Caldisphaera lagunensis DSM 15908: one gene and its partners. The main gene of each other region encodes a partner of the protein of the gene in region 5 in a complex. Links are inferred from orthologs where the notes say so. Each region holds a gene or a part of one and is shown on either strand. Other genes may lie near its edges.

The links.
Region 1: rpl4p (region 5) and CALAG_RS01940 share a complex: the UniProt entries of both Methanocaldococcus jannaschii proteins name them as parts of the 50S ribosomal subunit. The link is inferred for Caldisphaera lagunensis DSM 15908 from one-to-one orthologs.
Region 2: rpl4p (region 5) and CALAG_RS06370 share a complex: the UniProt entries of both Methanocaldococcus jannaschii proteins name them as parts of the 50S ribosomal subunit. The link is inferred for Caldisphaera lagunensis DSM 15908 from one-to-one orthologs.
Region 3: rpl4p (region 5) and rplM share a complex: the UniProt entries of both Methanocaldococcus jannaschii proteins name them as parts of the 50S ribosomal subunit. The link is inferred for Caldisphaera lagunensis DSM 15908 from one-to-one orthologs.
Region 4: rpl4p (region 5) and CALAG_RS06375 share a complex: the UniProt entries of both Methanocaldococcus jannaschii proteins name them as parts of the 50S ribosomal subunit. The link is inferred for Caldisphaera lagunensis DSM 15908 from one-to-one orthologs.

The regions. Positions count from the first base shown.
Region 1 is NC_019791.1:409,650-413,093, reverse strand. Bases 467-3,235 are described here. They hold CALAG_RS01940 (50S ribosomal protein L44e), read right to left. Parts: upstream 2,111-3,235; coding sequence 1,823-2,110; downstream 467-1,822. Other genes in these bases: priS (DNA primase small subunit PriS), read right to left, coding at 2,584-3,235; CALAG_RS01935 (hypothetical protein), read right to left, coding at 2,160-2,639; CALAG_RS01945 (30S ribosomal protein S27e), read right to left, coding at 1,608-1,817; CALAG_RS01955 (thioredoxin family protein), read right to left, coding at 467-878. Outside these bases: CALAG_RS01960 (50S ribosomal protein L15e), read right to left, coding at 1-363; more of CALAG_RS01955, read right to left, coding at 462-466; more of priS, read right to left, coding at 3,236-3,444. UniProt on the Methanocaldococcus jannaschii protein: Binds to the 23S rRNA.
Region 2 is NC_019791.1:1,296,052-1,299,723, reverse strand. What follows is about bases 1-2,997. They hold CALAG_RS06370 (50S ribosomal protein L1), read right to left. Parts: upstream 1,826-2,997; coding sequence 1,175-1,825; downstream 1-1,174. Other genes in these bases: rpl12p (50S ribosomal protein L12), read left to right, coding at 2,808-2,997; CALAG_RS06360 (CBS domain-containing protein), read right to left, coding at 2,148-2,549; CALAG_RS06375 (50S ribosomal protein L10), read right to left, coding at 153-1,169; CALAG_RS06380 (hypothetical protein), read right to left, coding at 1-150. Also shown: more of rpl12p, read left to right, coding at 2,998-3,140; alaS (alanine--tRNA ligase), read left to right, coding at 3,202-3,672. UniProt on the Methanocaldococcus jannaschii protein: Probably involved in E site tRNA release. Binds directly to 23S rRNA. Protein L1 is also a translational repressor protein, it controls the translation of its operon by binding to its mRNA.
Region 3 is NC_019791.1:535,009-538,624, reverse strand. The notes cover bases 461-3,401. They hold rplM (50S ribosomal protein L13), read right to left. Parts: upstream 2,184-3,401; coding sequence 1,737-2,183; downstream 461-1,736. Other genes in these bases: CALAG_RS02695 (DNA-directed RNA polymerase subunit D), read right to left, coding at 2,550-3,392; CALAG_RS02700 (50S ribosomal protein L18e), read right to left, coding at 2,194-2,553; CALAG_RS02710 (30S ribosomal protein S9), read right to left, coding at 1,292-1,750; CALAG_RS02715 (DNA-directed RNA polymerase subunit N), read right to left, coding at 1,046-1,285; rpsB (30S ribosomal protein S2), read right to left, coding at 461-1,049. Also shown: CALAG_RS02730 (cysteine hydrolase family protein), read left to right, coding at 1-137; CALAG_RS02725 (ubiquitin family protein), read left to right, coding at 243-428; more of rpsB, read right to left, coding at 429-460; CALAG_RS02690 (30S ribosomal protein S11), read right to left, coding at 3,473-3,616. UniProt on the Methanocaldococcus jannaschii protein: This protein is one of the early assembly proteins of the 50S ribosomal subunit, although it is not seen to bind rRNA by itself. It is important during the early stages of 50S assembly.
Region 4 is NC_019791.1:1,297,577-1,301,237, reverse strand. The notes cover bases 676-3,661. They hold CALAG_RS06375 (50S ribosomal protein L10), read right to left. Parts: upstream 2,684-3,661; coding sequence 1,667-2,683; downstream 676-1,666. Other genes in these bases: CALAG_RS06370 (50S ribosomal protein L1), read right to left, coding at 2,689-3,339; CALAG_RS06380 (hypothetical protein), read right to left, coding at 1,266-1,664; CALAG_RS06385 (GntR family transcriptional regulator), read right to left, coding at 676-1,182. Outside these bases: trxB (thioredoxin-disulfide reductase), read right to left, coding at 1-460; more of CALAG_RS06385, read right to left, coding at 517-675. UniProt on the Methanocaldococcus jannaschii protein: Forms part of the ribosomal stalk, playing a central role in the interaction of the ribosome with GTP-bound translation factors.
Region 5 is NC_019791.1:654,407-657,957, reverse strand. The notes cover bases 365-3,240. They hold rpl4p (50S ribosomal protein L4), read right to left. Parts: upstream 2,276-3,240; coding sequence 1,454-2,275; downstream 365-1,453. Other genes in these bases: CALAG_RS03255 (50S ribosomal protein L3), read right to left, coding at 2,278-3,240; CALAG_RS03265 (50S ribosomal protein L23), read right to left, coding at 1,201-1,452; CALAG_RS03270 (Mrp/NBP35 family ATP-binding protein), read left to right, coding at 365-1,192. Also shown: CALAG_RS03275 (peroxiredoxin), read left to right, coding at 1-194; more of CALAG_RS03270, read left to right, coding at 254-364; more of CALAG_RS03255, read right to left, coding at 3,241-3,315; CALAG_RS03250 (RtcB family protein), read right to left, coding at 3,424-3,551. UniProt on the Methanocaldococcus jannaschii protein: One of the primary rRNA binding proteins, this protein initially binds near the 5'-end of the 23S rRNA. It is important during the early stages of 50S assembly.

The DNA of each region.
Region 1 (3,444 bases), 240 kb from region 5 along the record:
TACATAATAGCTACCTAACACTACTAAATCTGGATATCTATTTTGTGCCCTTTCTTCAGCTATAAGTCTAAGGCTTTTTCTTAATGTAATTGCATTAACACCCATTCTTTTAGGTCTTCTTCCAGATATTGGTCTCTGTTTTCTCATCCCTCCCTTTCTCACTTTAACTCTAACAACTATGACTCCTTGTTTTGCCTTATAACCTATCTCTCTAGCCCTGTTTAATCTAGTTGGTTTCTCTACTCTGACTATCGTGGGTTCACTTCTCCATTTAATCAATCGCTCTCTCATTAATGCTACATGCTCGTTTTCGTATGGTTTTTTCCATGCGCTTGCGATGTAATGATACATAGATTTAGACATAACCTTCTACCTCAACATTTATTTTATCTTTCTTCTATACTCTAAGTTACAAGAGGAATTTTTAAAGTTAATTGGTAAATTCAAAATATTTATAGAAATTATAAAGATTTTATGTAAGAGGATATCCTATTTTCAAGTTTTTCTTTGTTTGTTTGACCTACTATAGAATCAACAACTTCACCATTTACTATAATTAAAATTGATGGTATATGCTTTACCTTATACTTATCGGCAATAGCATAGCTGGAGTCAACGTCAACTTTTCCATAAAAAACGTTTGGAACTATATGTTGAGAAGCTACTTCCCTAAATGTTTGTAAAAATGATATGCATGGACCGCACCATTCTGCTGTAAAGAATAAGAAAACTAGTTTATTTTTATTTATTATTTCGTTAAAATTATCTGATTTAACTTCAACAACTATTTCTTTCAAAGAATTTTCTAGTGCTTCAGCTTTTGACATCAATAACCTTGAAAGTTCTTTTCCTAAATTTTCTGCATTTTCATTGACCAATTTCTCTCCTATTAAATAAATTTACATTAACTAGATTAAATATATTCTTTCAGGAGCTTTGATTTATACGATCATATAAAAAGCAAAAGCCACCATTTATTACATGAAGTAATCTAGGTTATTTATATTAGCTTTGAAGGTTCTTTATTTTATTTTAGTATTTATATCTTTTGTTAAAATAAATTAATTGTTATTTTACGATTAGGAATTAATATAAACAAATTATTTTAAATAGTTAAAAAGATTAGTCTTATTTCTCCTAAAAGATTTTATTTGATTCTAAATACGCTTTTATGTTTATTTAATAATATATAGAATTCATTTTGCTTTATATGAAAATCAGAGGTTAGAAGTACTTGGCAACTAAAAAGGCGCCGGGGGAGGGACTCGAACCCTCGACCGCCCGGTTAACAGCCGGGCGCTCTACCTGCTGAGCTACCCCGGCTTGCCTAGAATTGGAGTTAATAATTTGGGTTTAAAGACTTTGCTAACATTATTTTTGCAATTAATTTTTATATTTGTGTCTTAACAATTAAGCGTTTTTTGAGAGGCTACGTTAAAATATTTTTAATAGTAAATTAATGTAATATATTTCTAATTATTAACTTAAACAAAAATAATTTTCTTTTATTTTTTAATAAACATAAATTTTATAAATTATATATATAAATAATTCACATAAAATTTATGACTATAAAATTATCGATAAAATTTAATTTTTCAATGAAATTAGCTTAGAATTTTTTCTACTTTTCCAAGGATTTGTGCCTTTCCACCTGTAGGCTTTACTAATAGTGCTCCACAAGATAAGCATCTTGCTGAAAATGAAGAGTGACTATAAACAATTTGCTTATGTCCACAATTTGGGCATTCTACGATAAGGAACCTACTTCTTGGTTGTGGTACTAATAATCTATTCCTTAATAAGCTTGATTTCATAAGAATCACCTTGTGGGTTCTACAAGCTCAATCTTCTTAAGTCTTATGCCTAGTATTGTTCTCTTATAGCCACATTTACTACATGTTATAAGTAATGTGATCTTCTTAGTTGTCTTAGCAAATCTCTTCTGTTCAGGCTTTCTTTTACTACCATAACCTTTGTTTTTCCTTAAATACCTTCTTTGGCCTTCAGACAATGTTCTCCTCTTTCCTGATTTATAAAGCGCTACACTATGCTCTGTATGTTCATTACATTTAGGGCAATAGGTTCTTATCTTCTTTGGAAACTTCATTCTGGACTCACGCTCACTATTCCTGTATTGGCTTAGAAAAAGTACCTTATTAATCTTTCTTTTGTTTATTAATGATGCTATACGATAAAGTAGTTACAGGATCTACGTATTTTAAGGATGAAAGCAATATTGCTTCTTCTAATGGAATCAATGATATTTCATTTTTTTCAATGAATTTTCCATTAGGTAACGATATACCCCTATTGAATTTCACTAACACAAACTCTCCAAATGAAATTATGCTCCCTGATAAATATAATGAATAGTTATTTTTAATTGAATTCATTATATTTAAAAAATCCTTATCTATACCCTGATATGTAGAAGAATCTATATCTTCTATTCTTGCTTCAGCTATGAGGTTTGATATATTAATTATTATATCATAGAATTTTTTGCACAACTCTAAATCATTAGTGCAATATGTACTCCATAACCTTCTCGAATCTTTGATATCATCAGCATTAAGTTGTTCATGAATTCCAATTGCAGCCTTGTATGGGCCACCAGCCGGTATTTTTTCTGACAACTAGATTCCCTCCCAATATATTTAAGTAGCCTTTAGTAGCTAAATAAATAGCATGCTGTGAAGGAATGCTAAGTTCTTCATTTTTTCTAAACTCGATATTAATTCCTAGGATTTTGAGTTTTTGCAGATCCTTTAAGGCCTTTACCTCTATTTCTCCATAAAATGGCGAAAGCCATTTACCTAATTTAAATTCTCCGCAAATAGGAACAACAAGCAATGATGATTTGCCATTTAATGTTCCAGGTATTCTAGTTAATCTACTTGGATCTTGTGTTACCATAGAGTCTATTTCTACTCTTATATTTTCTATGGCGTTTTTTATTTCGACAGCATCTACCTCTTTAATTCCATAACTTGCGATTAACCCTCTCCAACCAGGATCTTTTGGCGAAGGAGGAGCAGATTTTTTCCCTTTTGATGATTTAGGAAAAATTATTTCTAAGTCTAAATCTTGGGCCATTACAAATTTCGCAATTTCAGCTCTTTCTTCTCTTCCTAATAGTCTGCAATTCTCACAAATACCTCTTACATGATATCCTCTATTACCAGTAAAGTAAATTTGATGATATCCTCCAAAATAATTATTTATCATAGATGCAATAGTCTCAGCATATTTTAACCCCTTTTCTATACATAAATCGTCAGTAATATCATCTTGAGTTTGACAGCTCTTATCATGATCAAGATCTATATCAAACAAAAGATCTGACCCTTTCCAGCCTTTTTCTTCCATAGAATTAGCTTCTGGTAAATCATAGATGCCTATTGAATAATAAACATGTTTTGGTGTACTTTTAATTAAAAA
Region 2 (3,672 bases), 640 kb from region 5 along the record:
ATAGAGAGGAATATCAAAAAAGCCCTTATAATTTTTAAAGAAATTATCTAATAATCGATTATAATGTTTTAAAGAAATTATACCGTCATTTTTTAATCCATTTCTTACGCATTCCCAAATATAATTATAATATTGTTCGCTTATGCTCATATTTACATTCCAAATAATCCGCTAAGTCCTTCGCTTACATCTACTTCTTTATTTTCTTCTTCCTTCTTCTCCTCTTTCTTTTCTTCCTTCTTCTTTTCTTGCTGCTGTACTACTGGTTTTGTTATTTCAATGCCTAATTCCTTAGCTTTATCTCCCAAAGATGATGATATAGCTTCTTCTTCAACATATGCTTTCTTTACGCTTAATTCTGCTGTTTCCTTATCTAAGGCAAGACCTGCTTCTTGAATTAATGCATTTGCTTCTCTTTCTGCTGTTAGCAATATTGAGTTTACTGCATCTGGCACGTCTAGATATGCTGCTTCTACTGCTAATCCTATTGCTTCTTTTTCTGCAGTAATTACATCAGACTTTATTGCTTCTAGATCTACATGCAATACATCGCTGGGTATTATAGTACTCTTATCCCATGCAATTATTAAATTAAGTCCTATCTCAAATGGTTGTATACCTAATTGTTGTAAAAGGCTTGCCAATTCTTGAGAAATAACGTCTCCTTTTTTAGCAACAACAGTATCACTTTTTATATAAATAGTTCCCTTTCTAACTTCATAAGGTATCTTTAGCTTACCGAATACACTTACCATTGGACCAGGTCTAATATTGGTGTCTCCTTCTGGAACTACTATTTCTTTTGGTGATTGTGCCCCTGCTTTAGCTGGTGCAGGCATTTTTAGTTTATCCAGCATCATTGATACTTTAAATGGATTTGTATCAGTTAATATAACTAAAACTCCCTTCTTTAAATAGGGTTCTATTTTTTCTTTATTTAATCCTAGTCTCTCTAATGCCATTAAAACTAATCTTTTCTTTGATACCCTAAATATCGCTTCATTTCTTAATTCTTTCTTAATTAACTGAAGTTGCTTTGTTGGCATAGATTCTAAATCGGCGAAAATTACATACTTTTTGCTTTTCATTAATTCAATTAACATCTCGAGCTCTTTTCTTTTATTTTCAGGCGGTTCTTTCCTCCCCTTTTTCTGAACTATAACTGACATATTAATCACCTTAAGGCTATCTCAACAGGAAATCCCATAGTCTTCTTTACGTATACTCTAGCTATTTTTGCTATACCTATTTTAGATTCTATTGTATTAAATACCGCGTTTATATTATCTATGATTTCCTCATTTTTCATATCTTCAGTTCCAACTTTACATTGTATTTGAGGTTCATTCCTTATCCTAGCCCAAACAGCTCTTTTATAATTATTAACAACATCGCTTATATTTGATTTAGGTGAAATTGCTATAGGTACTTTACCTCTTGGACCAAGAGCTGGACCTAAAATACTACCAACCAAACTCATTAAGTCTGACGATACAAGTATCCAATCGCAACTATTACCAATATTTCTTGCAGCTTTTTTATTACCTTTCATAGCGCTTAACTCTTCTCTAGAAATGGTCCTTAGCCCTAGCTTTTTCGCTTCTAGCAACAAATCTCCTGATGCTATTACACATATATTTGGTTCTTTTGACGGGGCGTGAGGCAGGTAAACAACTTCTCTAAACTTTCCTTCATTGCCTTTCAAATTAATATCCTTTAATGCTACTATTAGCTCAACTGTTTGCTTAAACTTCCTTTGCTTTCCAAGCATTTTTGCTTTCTCTACTGCTCCCTTTATTATTTCATTGTCTAAAGGCAATTTCATGCACCCTATTATTTTTTCCCTCTTCTACATCTCTATCATATTTTACTGCATTTTTAAGCACTTTCGTTAGTTTTTAAAGTTAAACTATTTTATTCCTATTTAATATAAGAAAGAAAAACATATAACCCAATTTATCCTAAATTTTAAAGGCGAGGCAAAGGGGTCCTAAAAGCCTTGAGCCTAAAACAAGGCGGGCCATGTGGACCCGTGGCTCAGCCAGGATAGAGCGTCGGCCCTCTAAGCCGAATGTCGGGGGTTCAAATCCCCCCGGGTCCGCCACATAAAAATTATTTAAATTAATGTTTATTCTAAAAATTAATGTTTATTCTAAGGATGTTAATTTATTTAATATACTTGTTAGATCCCTTACAGAAATTATTCCCTTAATTTTTCCTTCGTTATCAACAACAGGTAAATGTCTTACATTTTTTTCATACATAAGTGATATTGCTTTGCTTAATCCTTCTGATTGAGTTATTAAAACTGGGTTTTTGGTCATAACATCTCCAACATGTTTATCTAGAGGAACACCTTCAGCAACAACCCTCGTTAAGTCTCTTTCGGTAAAAATTCCTAAGACCTTATCATCTGGGGATGTAATAACGACACTACCAATTCTATTTTCATACATAATTTTAGCTATCTCAGCTATTGTGACGTTAGGAAAAGTTGTTATCGCTTTTTTCATAAAATCCGATACCTTCATACTTAAAACGCTCGACATTTTTCCACCCGCATTGTTAGTAAAACTCCTGATATAAATGGGTTTCTTGTGGGAAATACAATATAATATTTACTTTGTATTTAAAAGATTAGATGTTTTTAAAGCTATTTCACTTAGTTTTTTATGAGAACATTTCTATTAAAAAGTATTATGCTTAATATTAAACATATAGATTTTAATTTCCTCTTGAAAAAGATAAGCAACGCTTTTATAGGCTGTACTAACACACTTAAAACTGCAAGCTAGAGGTTGATAAAAATGCCCCAAGAAGGAAAAGCATATGTACATGCAGCACTTGCATTGTATTATGCAGGTGCTCAACTAAATGAGGATAACCTTAAAAAGGTAGTTGAGTCACTCGGTCTTCAAGCAGATGATGCAAAAGTAAAAATGTTAGTTGCTAGCCTATCTGAGCTAAAATTAGATGAAGTCTTAAAGAGCGCAGCAGTTGCAGTTTCAGCACCAGTATCTGCTCCAGTTTCAGCACCTGCTGAGGCTGAGAAGAAGGAAGAAAAGAAAGAGGAGAAGAAGGAAGAAGAAAATAAAGAAGTAGATGTAAGCGAAGGACTTAGCGGATTATTTGGAATGTAATCTAAAATATTTTAAAAAACTTTATTATTTCTCAATGCATTTTCATTCAAGGTGTTAATAAGTGGTAAGACTAAACCCAGAAGATTATAGACTTGAATTTTTCAAAGAAAATGGATTTCAAAGGAAAAAATGCAAAATTGGTAAAGAAGATTTTTGGACTTTAAATCAAGAATTCGATACGTGTCAAGATGCGCCAGATACAGAATATTGGTTTGATAAGATAAGCTCAATAAATGGTTTAAGCGTTAGGGAAGCAAGAGAAAAATTTATAAAATTCTTTGAGAAAAATGGCCATACACCAATAAAGCCTAGGCCTGTTGTTGCAAGGTGGAGGGAGGATTTATATTTAACTATAGCAAGTATAGTTGATTTTCAACCCCATGTTACAAGCGGCTTAGTTCCTCCTCCTGCTAATCCTTTGGTTGTAAGCCAACCTAGCATTAGGTTAGAAGATATAGACAATGTGGGATTAACTATTGGAAGGCATTTAACGACTTTTGAAATGGCTGCTCATCATGCATTTAATTATCCT
Region 3 (3,616 bases), 120 kb from region 5 along the record:
TTTATCCAATAATTGCTGAAGACGCAGTTTCATCATATGATAAGGAAGCACATGAAAGATCTTTAGCTAATATGAGAAAGATGTTTATAGTTATGAAGTCTGAAGATATAATAAATTATTGGAAAAGGCTAAAGTAGGATAAATATGCTTTTATATATTAATTGTTAACTGGGGAGTTAACACTAACTAAATTGCTCTAACCTTTTTATAATTAGAATTATATTTATAGAGAGGTGATAAGCTTGAACGATCTAGAAAAGAAAGATACTAGAGAGTTGCTTGATATGGTTTATATAAGGCTAGAGCTCTTAGAAAAGGATGTTTCAGAAATGGCTAAGAGTGAAGGATCTAGAGGAAAATTAATTGCAATAAATGAATTAACCGAAGAAATAAGAGATATACTAAATATAATAAGAACTAAATGTTGATTATTTCTTTATTCTACTCGTTACGAAGTCCTCATAAGTGAAATCAGGTTCTTGTCCTGGTGCTAATAATCCTTTATTTCTCATAATTTCTCTAGTTAATAGCCAATAAACTAATGCTAAGCTCCTCCTACCTTTATTATTTGCTGGAATTATAAAATCAACATCTTCTATTTTATTATCAGTATCAGCTAATGCAACAACAGGTATTCCTATTTTACTTGCTTCTACCAATGCTTGTCTATCCGTTCTTGTATCTGTTATTATAATTGCATCGGGCTCCATATAATTATCTAGCTTAGGATTTGTGAATATACCTGGTATAACTCTTCCACTAATTGCTTTGCAACCTAATTTATCACACATTATAGTTATTGGTCTTTGCCCATAAATTCTTGTTGAAACAACTGCTATTTTCTTGGGGTCAAATGTTGATAAGAATCTACCCGCAATTCTTATTCTTTCATCTATTTTGTTTACATCAAGCAAATAAAAGCCATCTGGAAGTATTTTATAAACAAAGTTTCTCATGTATTTTGTGCATATCTGTGTTCCAAAAATAACTCCAGCTTTTTTATATGTATCTGATGAAACTAATAATTCCTTATTTTCTTCTTCACTCAAGAGCTAACACCCTTTTCCAATTCCTTAGCCCTTATAATTCTAGCTGTGCTATATTTTGAGATCTGTTCTATATAAGCCACACTAGTATAAAGAGTTCTTCTACAACAATACCTTTTTACTCCTAGATCATCCAAAACCTTTTCAGGATCTTCTCCAGCTTCTACTCTATTCTTAAAAGGTTCATATAAATGCCCAAGAGGGGCACCGCAAGTTAAACATCTAACAGGAGGTAACATAATTTTTCACCTATATGAAGTCTGCCAACCTCTTCTAGCTCCATATCTCATGTATTTCTCAGGCTCTGTTCTTCTGTAGTCTCCTGATAGCATTGATCTGTCATATTCTTCAAATATTTGCTTAATTCTCTCTGCTATCTCGTTTCTTTTTTGGCACTCTTCACTGTTATCATTGCATTTGAAATATGAGACCAAACCTCTCGCTATAGCGGTCCTTATTGCTGCTGCTTGACCCATAACTCCTCCTCCATTAACCTTAACTTCTATATCAATTAAGTTTCTAATTTCTTTGCCAACAAGCAATATTGGTTCCAAAATTTTTGTTTTTGCCATAACGTTAGGAATTATTTCAGCAGGGACTCCATTTACTTTTACTTTTCCATTTCCAGGTTTAATTATGGCTGTTGCAACAGCCTTTTTTCTTTTCCCTGTTGATATTATTACGTTTGCATTACTCAACAAAATTCACCTTCCAACCCATATTCTCTGCAATTACTTGCAAAGTTGTATACCTACCTCCTAATTTTTCTACACTAGCTTCCTGTACTTTTATAGCTTCCTTATTTTTATATTCTTTTGGAACACCAACATAAACAATTAATCTTTTTAATGCTTCTTCTCCTTTTTTATTATTTTTAGGCAACATACCTGAAACAGTCTTTTTAAATAATCTAGTAGGAGATCTAGCTCTCTTAGGTCTCCATTTATGAGAATAGTGCGTTTTAACGTTTAATATTGTGTCTTTGTAAAACTGAATTAATTTTGTCGGATCTCCGCTTACAGCTATTTTTTCCGAATTTAATACTACAACTTTCTTTCCTTCTAATAATAATTTTGCTACATGGCTTGCTAATCTACCTAATATTGTATTGCTACCATCAATTACTATTTCTTCCATTATTATCACCTCATATTAATATTTTAATACTCTTTCCCTCTGGATATGTTTTTAATGCTTCTTCTATGGTAATATAGTTACCTCCAGAGGATCTTATTTTTTCTATAGCTTCTTTGGAAAATGAAAAAGCTATTATAGTTACTTTTTTGTTTATCCTCCCTTCTCCCAAAACTTTTCCAGGTATCAATATTACATCATTATCATTGGCAAACCTATTTATTTTATTTAAGTTAACTGCAATTCTCCTTCTCTTAGGTCTTGATAATAATTCAGCAGCATATAACCATATCTTAGATTTGGTATTCTTATATTGCTTTCTCAAACTACTGATAGTATTAAGCAATATTTCATTTGTAACTTGTCTCCTCATGCATTACTCACCTTTTCTATTTTTTCTAACAGCTCCTCTACCCTCCTATCAAGGCTATTAGAGGCTTCTAAAATAATTTGCTGTGGCTCTAAAGATCCGTTAGATTCTACAGTTAATAATAACCTGCTGCTATCATATCTAACCTTTATTATATCTTTACAAGAACTTTCTTCACAATACCTTAATCCGCTTGTGTTTATGTTTGTTTTATATTCTATTGTTGTATTTTCTCTTGCTTTTAATGAGTTGGCAACTTCTTTATAATATGAAACACATTCTATACATTCATCAGTTGCTTTTTCGCCATTTATATCAACTAATGTAGTATATTGTAAAACAGATGCAGATGCAGGGCTCCATTTTCCATGCTCTTTTCCTCTACCAAGTCTAGCGTATGCAACTAAATGAATTCTTTGTCCGGGCGCTAAATAAACAATTGGGGTATCTGGATATGCAGGCTTTATGCTTGCATCAGAAAACTTCAAATCAGATGCCTTAACATAAATACCGCTTCCACTATCATTACTTAACTCCTTTTCAAGAACTATTTGTGTGTAACAATTTGTATCTGTTTCACTTTTTCCTGCACAATTTTCTGGTAAACCATATTTGTGAATAGCATCATCAGATTTCAATACTAGTAAACCTAATCTATGAGCTATTATTTCATCATAAACGCTTGTATCATTATCGTAAAAATAAACATAATCAACTGCCATGGTTGGTACATCCGATAAAACAAGCCTCCTTAAAGCATTGCCAAATGCTATTGGAAATCCTTCTAGATATACTGTGATTCTATTGTTATTGAAATCTAATATGTCAACACTTTTTTCCATTTTTGCCACCTAATCGTCTGCAAAATAATAAATAATACCGGGCTAATTAAATTTATATTAAAAAATGAATAAGATAAGGTTTAGACTCTTCTTCCTCTCCTTCCACCAGGTCTCCTTGTTGTATCATGAGGTATTGGAGTTACATCTTCTATTCTGCCTATAACAAATCCTGCTCTTGCTAAGGCTCTTATAGCAGATTGAGCTCCAGGTCCTGGAGTTTTTGG
Region 4 (3,661 bases), 640 kb from region 5 along the record:
GAGCATCGCATATACTACAATAGCTTACTCCCTTGCCTGTAAAGGTATCTTCTCCAGGCACGTTTAATTTTCTTCTTTTCGATCCAACTGCCAAAATTATTGTCTTTGAATATACATCAAGACCATTACTACCAGTTATATGAAATTCATCGTCTACTTTATCAAATTTCTTAACGCTAATGAATTCATATACAGGTACCTTGAATAATTTCTCAGCATGATCTCTGAATCTAGATACAAGTTCTGATGCTTTAATAGATAGTGTTCCTGGATAATCGTCTACAACATCAGTTAAATTTAATTGACCTCCAATATCTTCTGAAACTACTGCTGATTTGAGTAAAAATCTAGATGCATAAACTGCTGCTGAAAATCCTGCTGGTCCTCCGCCTACTATTAATACATCATAAAGCTCGCCTTTAGGTGGTCTTGATATCTTAGTGCCTAATCTTAGCGACAAATTTTTCACCAAAAATATCATAGAACCAAATGCTTAAAAGCTATAGTATTAAAAAATTATATTAATAGGCCTCCAATCATTTTTTTGGATTTAATAAACTCTATTAAATTGTTTTGATGTTCTAATGCGGCCTTTCTCGCTTCTTGAGGATCACCTTTTTCTATGGCTTGATAAATTTTCCAATGTTCTTCTATCTCTTGATCAATCCTGCTTGTAGAGGCAAACAAATCTATTCTAACTATTGCTAATTTATTTCTTATATCCTTCAATATATCTCTTAAATATTCGTTTCCACTAAGATCAGCTATAATATCATGAAAATTAGCATTAGCATGAGCAGCTGCTAATGGATCATTTTTATTTATCTTTTTAAATTCTTCTGCTGCATCTCTTAATTTCTTTAATAGCTCTGGATCCCTATTCATAGCTGCTTTTTCAGCTGCTAATCCTTCCAATATTGATCTAACTTCAAATAATTTTAGAATCTGTTCTTTGGTCAAAAAACTTACATGATAACCATCTGATAACTTAACAACCAAACCTTCTTTTTCTAATTTATGTAAAGCCTCTCTAACAGGTGTCCTACTAACATTATATAACTTTGATAAAGCTGTTTCACTTAACTTATCTTTAGGCTCGAATCTCCTATTTAATATATCTTTCTTCAATAAATCATAAACGATATCTGAATACTTTGATTGCTTATCTTCGTTTTCTGACATTTTTTGTCCCCAGCTTCTGTATACAGTTCAAAATTTATATTTATTTTCTTTAGTTATATTAAATATATAAAATATTTTCAAACTTATTTTATTAGCCTTTCTACAAAACTTTTTAAAATATCAACCAGAATTAAAGTTTTTTCATAATTTTTATCATAAACATTGTATTCCTTAGCTTCTTGCATAATATCCCTTCTTAATTCATTTAAAAGCTTTAGTAATTCTTTGAAATATCCTTCTAAACTCTTTAAATCGTCTTCTTCCATCAAAATATCAATAATTTGATCTAATGTAGTATAAATAAATGCCTGAACAATTAAATAAAAACGCAAATAGAGAGGAATATCAAAAAAGCCCTTATAATTTTTAAAGAAATTATCTAATAATCGATTATAATGTTTTAAAGAAATTATACCGTCATTTTTTAATCCATTTCTTACGCATTCCCAAATATAATTATAATATTGTTCGCTTATGCTCATATTTACATTCCAAATAATCCGCTAAGTCCTTCGCTTACATCTACTTCTTTATTTTCTTCTTCCTTCTTCTCCTCTTTCTTTTCTTCCTTCTTCTTTTCTTGCTGCTGTACTACTGGTTTTGTTATTTCAATGCCTAATTCCTTAGCTTTATCTCCCAAAGATGATGATATAGCTTCTTCTTCAACATATGCTTTCTTTACGCTTAATTCTGCTGTTTCCTTATCTAAGGCAAGACCTGCTTCTTGAATTAATGCATTTGCTTCTCTTTCTGCTGTTAGCAATATTGAGTTTACTGCATCTGGCACGTCTAGATATGCTGCTTCTACTGCTAATCCTATTGCTTCTTTTTCTGCAGTAATTACATCAGACTTTATTGCTTCTAGATCTACATGCAATACATCGCTGGGTATTATAGTACTCTTATCCCATGCAATTATTAAATTAAGTCCTATCTCAAATGGTTGTATACCTAATTGTTGTAAAAGGCTTGCCAATTCTTGAGAAATAACGTCTCCTTTTTTAGCAACAACAGTATCACTTTTTATATAAATAGTTCCCTTTCTAACTTCATAAGGTATCTTTAGCTTACCGAATACACTTACCATTGGACCAGGTCTAATATTGGTGTCTCCTTCTGGAACTACTATTTCTTTTGGTGATTGTGCCCCTGCTTTAGCTGGTGCAGGCATTTTTAGTTTATCCAGCATCATTGATACTTTAAATGGATTTGTATCAGTTAATATAACTAAAACTCCCTTCTTTAAATAGGGTTCTATTTTTTCTTTATTTAATCCTAGTCTCTCTAATGCCATTAAAACTAATCTTTTCTTTGATACCCTAAATATCGCTTCATTTCTTAATTCTTTCTTAATTAACTGAAGTTGCTTTGTTGGCATAGATTCTAAATCGGCGAAAATTACATACTTTTTGCTTTTCATTAATTCAATTAACATCTCGAGCTCTTTTCTTTTATTTTCAGGCGGTTCTTTCCTCCCCTTTTTCTGAACTATAACTGACATATTAATCACCTTAAGGCTATCTCAACAGGAAATCCCATAGTCTTCTTTACGTATACTCTAGCTATTTTTGCTATACCTATTTTAGATTCTATTGTATTAAATACCGCGTTTATATTATCTATGATTTCCTCATTTTTCATATCTTCAGTTCCAACTTTACATTGTATTTGAGGTTCATTCCTTATCCTAGCCCAAACAGCTCTTTTATAATTATTAACAACATCGCTTATATTTGATTTAGGTGAAATTGCTATAGGTACTTTACCTCTTGGACCAAGAGCTGGACCTAAAATACTACCAACCAAACTCATTAAGTCTGACGATACAAGTATCCAATCGCAACTATTACCAATATTTCTTGCAGCTTTTTTATTACCTTTCATAGCGCTTAACTCTTCTCTAGAAATGGTCCTTAGCCCTAGCTTTTTCGCTTCTAGCAACAAATCTCCTGATGCTATTACACATATATTTGGTTCTTTTGACGGGGCGTGAGGCAGGTAAACAACTTCTCTAAACTTTCCTTCATTGCCTTTCAAATTAATATCCTTTAATGCTACTATTAGCTCAACTGTTTGCTTAAACTTCCTTTGCTTTCCAAGCATTTTTGCTTTCTCTACTGCTCCCTTTATTATTTCATTGTCTAAAGGCAATTTCATGCACCCTATTATTTTTTCCCTCTTCTACATCTCTATCATATTTTACTGCATTTTTAAGCACTTTCGTTAGTTTTTAAAGTTAAACTATTTTATTCCTATTTAATATAAGAAAGAAAAACATATAACCCAATTTATCCTAAATTTTAAAGGCGAGGCAAAGGGGTCCTAAAAGCCTTGAGCCTAAAACAAGGCGGGCCATGTGGACCCGTGGCTCAGCCAGGATAGAGCGTCGGCCCTCTAAGCCGAATGTCGGGGGTTCAAATCCCCCCGGGTCCGCCACATAAAAATTATTTAAATTAATGTTTATTCTAAAAATTAATGT
Region 5 (3,551 bases):
TAGTTGAATATGTTTCAGTATTTAATGATAGACTTGGAAAAGATGTTCCCCATATCTACAACGCATTCATTAATCTGAAATACTTATACGAACACCCAGCGAAACCAGAAGAGTTTGACATAATTGCTGCTAACAAGGGAGAAGGATTCCAGACAATAAGGATAAGGATACCCGATAGTATAGGCAAATTGTAACCCATTTTTATATTTTATATATAAGGATATAATTCCTTTTCTTTTTAACTTACTTATTGGTGTCAGAATTGAGCTTTAGAATTAAAAATGAGGAATTTAAAGAAAAATCATCAAAAAACGCAGCATATGACTATAAAGAACAAGCACAGAGAATGAGGGCCTTGCAAGATGAACAAAGAAAAGTAGTAGAAAAAATGAAAAAAATACCTTATAAAATAGCTATATTAAGCAGCAAAGGAGGAGTAGGTAAATCTTTTGTTACCTCTAATCTCGCAATAGCATTAAGCTCTTTGGGAAAAAATGTTGCAGTATTAGATGCAGATTTTCATGGACCTAGTATACCTAAAATGCTTGGGATAGAATTATCAAAAGGCTTATTAGCTAGAGATGATGGATCAATAATACCAGCAGTTAGCAGGCATGGAGTTAAAGTAGTTTCTGTAGGATTAATGCTACCAACAGAGGATACCCCAGTTATTTGGAGAGGATCAATAAAAACAACTGCAATTAGGCAATTATTAGCATATACTGATTGGGAAGGTATTGAATACCTATTAATAGACCTACCCCCAGGAACTGGAGATGAGCAATTAACTATTGCACAAATAATTCCAAATCTAACAGGTTTCCTTATGGTAACAATACCTAGCGAAATATCAAAATATGTTGTTAAGAAAGCTGCTAACTTTGCTCAAAAAATAAATGTACCAATTCTAGGAATAATAGAAAATATGAGCTACTTCAAATGCGACGATGGAAAAATATATTATATATTTGGTAAAGGTGCAGCAGAAGAAATATCTAAAGAATATAACATAACATTTTTAGGAAAAATACCTATTGATCCAAAAATAAGGGAAAGCAACGATAACGGTATTGCATTCTTCATAGATTATCCAGAACTTGAAGCATCTAAGATTTTTATGGATATATCTAAAAAATTCTTAGAAGTCTTAGAGAAGGCAAACAAGAAAGAAGAAAACAATTTGCAAAAATAATGCAAAATTTACAATAGACCGAATTTTGTTGCAATATCTGCTGCTTTATATTCTTTTGATAATTTTACATATGCCTTCTTTTCCCCTTTTGGCGTAATTAGCGTATTAACTGATTCAACTTTAACGTTATATAAAGATTCTATTGCTTCCTTTATTTTTTGCTTATTTGCATCCCTTGATACAATAAATGTTAAAGTATTGCTTTCTTCCATTAATCTAGATGCCTTTTCACTCATAACTATTCTTAAAATAACTTCCATTTCACTCACCCAAACTAAACCTCTTACTTAATGCATTTAATGCTTCAGTAGTTATAACAGTTAATCTTCCAGGTACTCCTCCTGGAGATAAATGTGTTACACTAACTAGGTTTGGTTCTATTACATCTACCCCTGGCATATTCGTTACTGATCTAGCAAAAGGTGAATTATGATTTTCTACAATAAATAATATGCTATTAACATTTTTATATGTCCTTCCCCTCATCTTCCCCTTTCCTGATCTTACCCTTATCCTTTCTGCTGCTCTTTCTATATCTTTATAAATACCTATTTTGCCCAATATTTCTCTAGCCTCTTTTGCCTTCTTAATTTCATTTAATATATCAGAATTTATAATAATTGGAACGGTCTTTGAATCAAATTCATGACCTCTTTCCTTAACCAAATCAGGTATTGCAGTTGCAGCCAAAGAACTCATTATAGCTAAAGTCCTTTCTTTTTTGTTTATTTCTTCATGTATTTTTTCATCTAATCTTGGCGGAAATGCTGCCCTTCCCTTTCTAACCATAGGAACAAATGCTGCCCTCATCCCTCCTTTTATTCTAGGTACCCTTGCAACTCCATGGCCAATTCCAAGGCTTTTAGCCGTAGTTCTCTTCCCTGCCATAGGGTCTCTAGCCTTTGGTTGGATTGATGCAGTAAATTCACTTAAAAATGCCCTTAATATTAAATCCCTTCTTATTGGGATCCTGAATACATCTGGTAGCTCTATTTCTCCTTCTTCTTCTCCCTTTGAATTATATTTAATTACTGAAACCTTAGGAGATAAATAAAATAACATTGATGAACTTATGCTTACCATGTTTACACACCCTGTTTACTAGATAAACTAATATAAGTGATTTGAGGCTTCTTTATGCCCATTGATAAATACCATACAGGAGGCCTTATTGGGTACCTTAATACTATTGGTCTTTTGACTACACCCGGTATTGAACCTTCAAGCATTATATATGAACTTTTAACTATTCCATAGTTGATAAATCCTCCAGCAGGTGTTACCTTATATCCTTCATCGCCTATATCTAATATCCTCTTATTATAATCTGTTCTTCTGTGAAAACCTAATTGACCTGGTGATGGGTTTTCCCACCAAGTTCCTAAGCCATGACTCCTTGCTCCAATCTTTCTACTTCCTTTTCTATGCTTTGTCCATCTTGGCAATTGCTTTGCTCCAGCTCTTTTTATAACACCTTGCCAACCCTTACCCTTTGATACTGCTAATACATCTATTACTTGGCCTGGTTGAAAAACGTCTTTTACAGTTACTTGTTGACCCAATTTATTTATTGCGAAATCTAATGCTTTCTTTACATCATTTGATGGTGCATTAACCTTAACTTCAATTACATCAGGTTTTTTCTTGCTTAATCCTCCAGTTAACTTTGGTTGTGAAGCTATCAAAACCCTTATTTCCTTTAATTCATTTGCACTCTTTTGTAATTCTTTTATTGAACCCTCTGTATCAAATTCTCCTAAAGTGCTTATCCTTCTCTCTAATTCCAAGTCGTTAGGTATTTTACTCCAAGCTTCTGTTAGGGGATACAAACCTTTGTTTAGATCGAATGCATATCCTCTAACTGCTAATACATAAACAGGAGGCGTTTCAACTATTGTTACTGGTCTCATAACTTCTTTTCCATACGTTGGTAATCCTTGTCTATTCTCTATAATAAATACATGAGTCATTCCAACCTTATATCCTATAAATCCTAATAATTTAGGTTCTTGAATTGATAGTGTTGGCCATGATTTTATTCTGGGTACAAATTCCACTGCCCTTTGTCTTGGATAAAATCCTAAGCTACCTCGACGTGCTGCTGACTTTTTACGATGCCCCATCTCTAGCACCTTTTCAATCTTGCAGGGATCTGGTTAGTTTATAAAGCTTTACTTAAAATTAGAAATAAATTTCAATTAACTATAGCAATAAAATACCATGAGACTCTCTCAGCCCTTTGTAACGCCTATGGGTCTCATTCTAGCAACAAGTTTTGCTATCCCTACAGCTGCAGCCGTTTCTGCTACATTATCAACATTTTTATATGCTTCTGGCATCTCTTCAATTACTGTCGCTA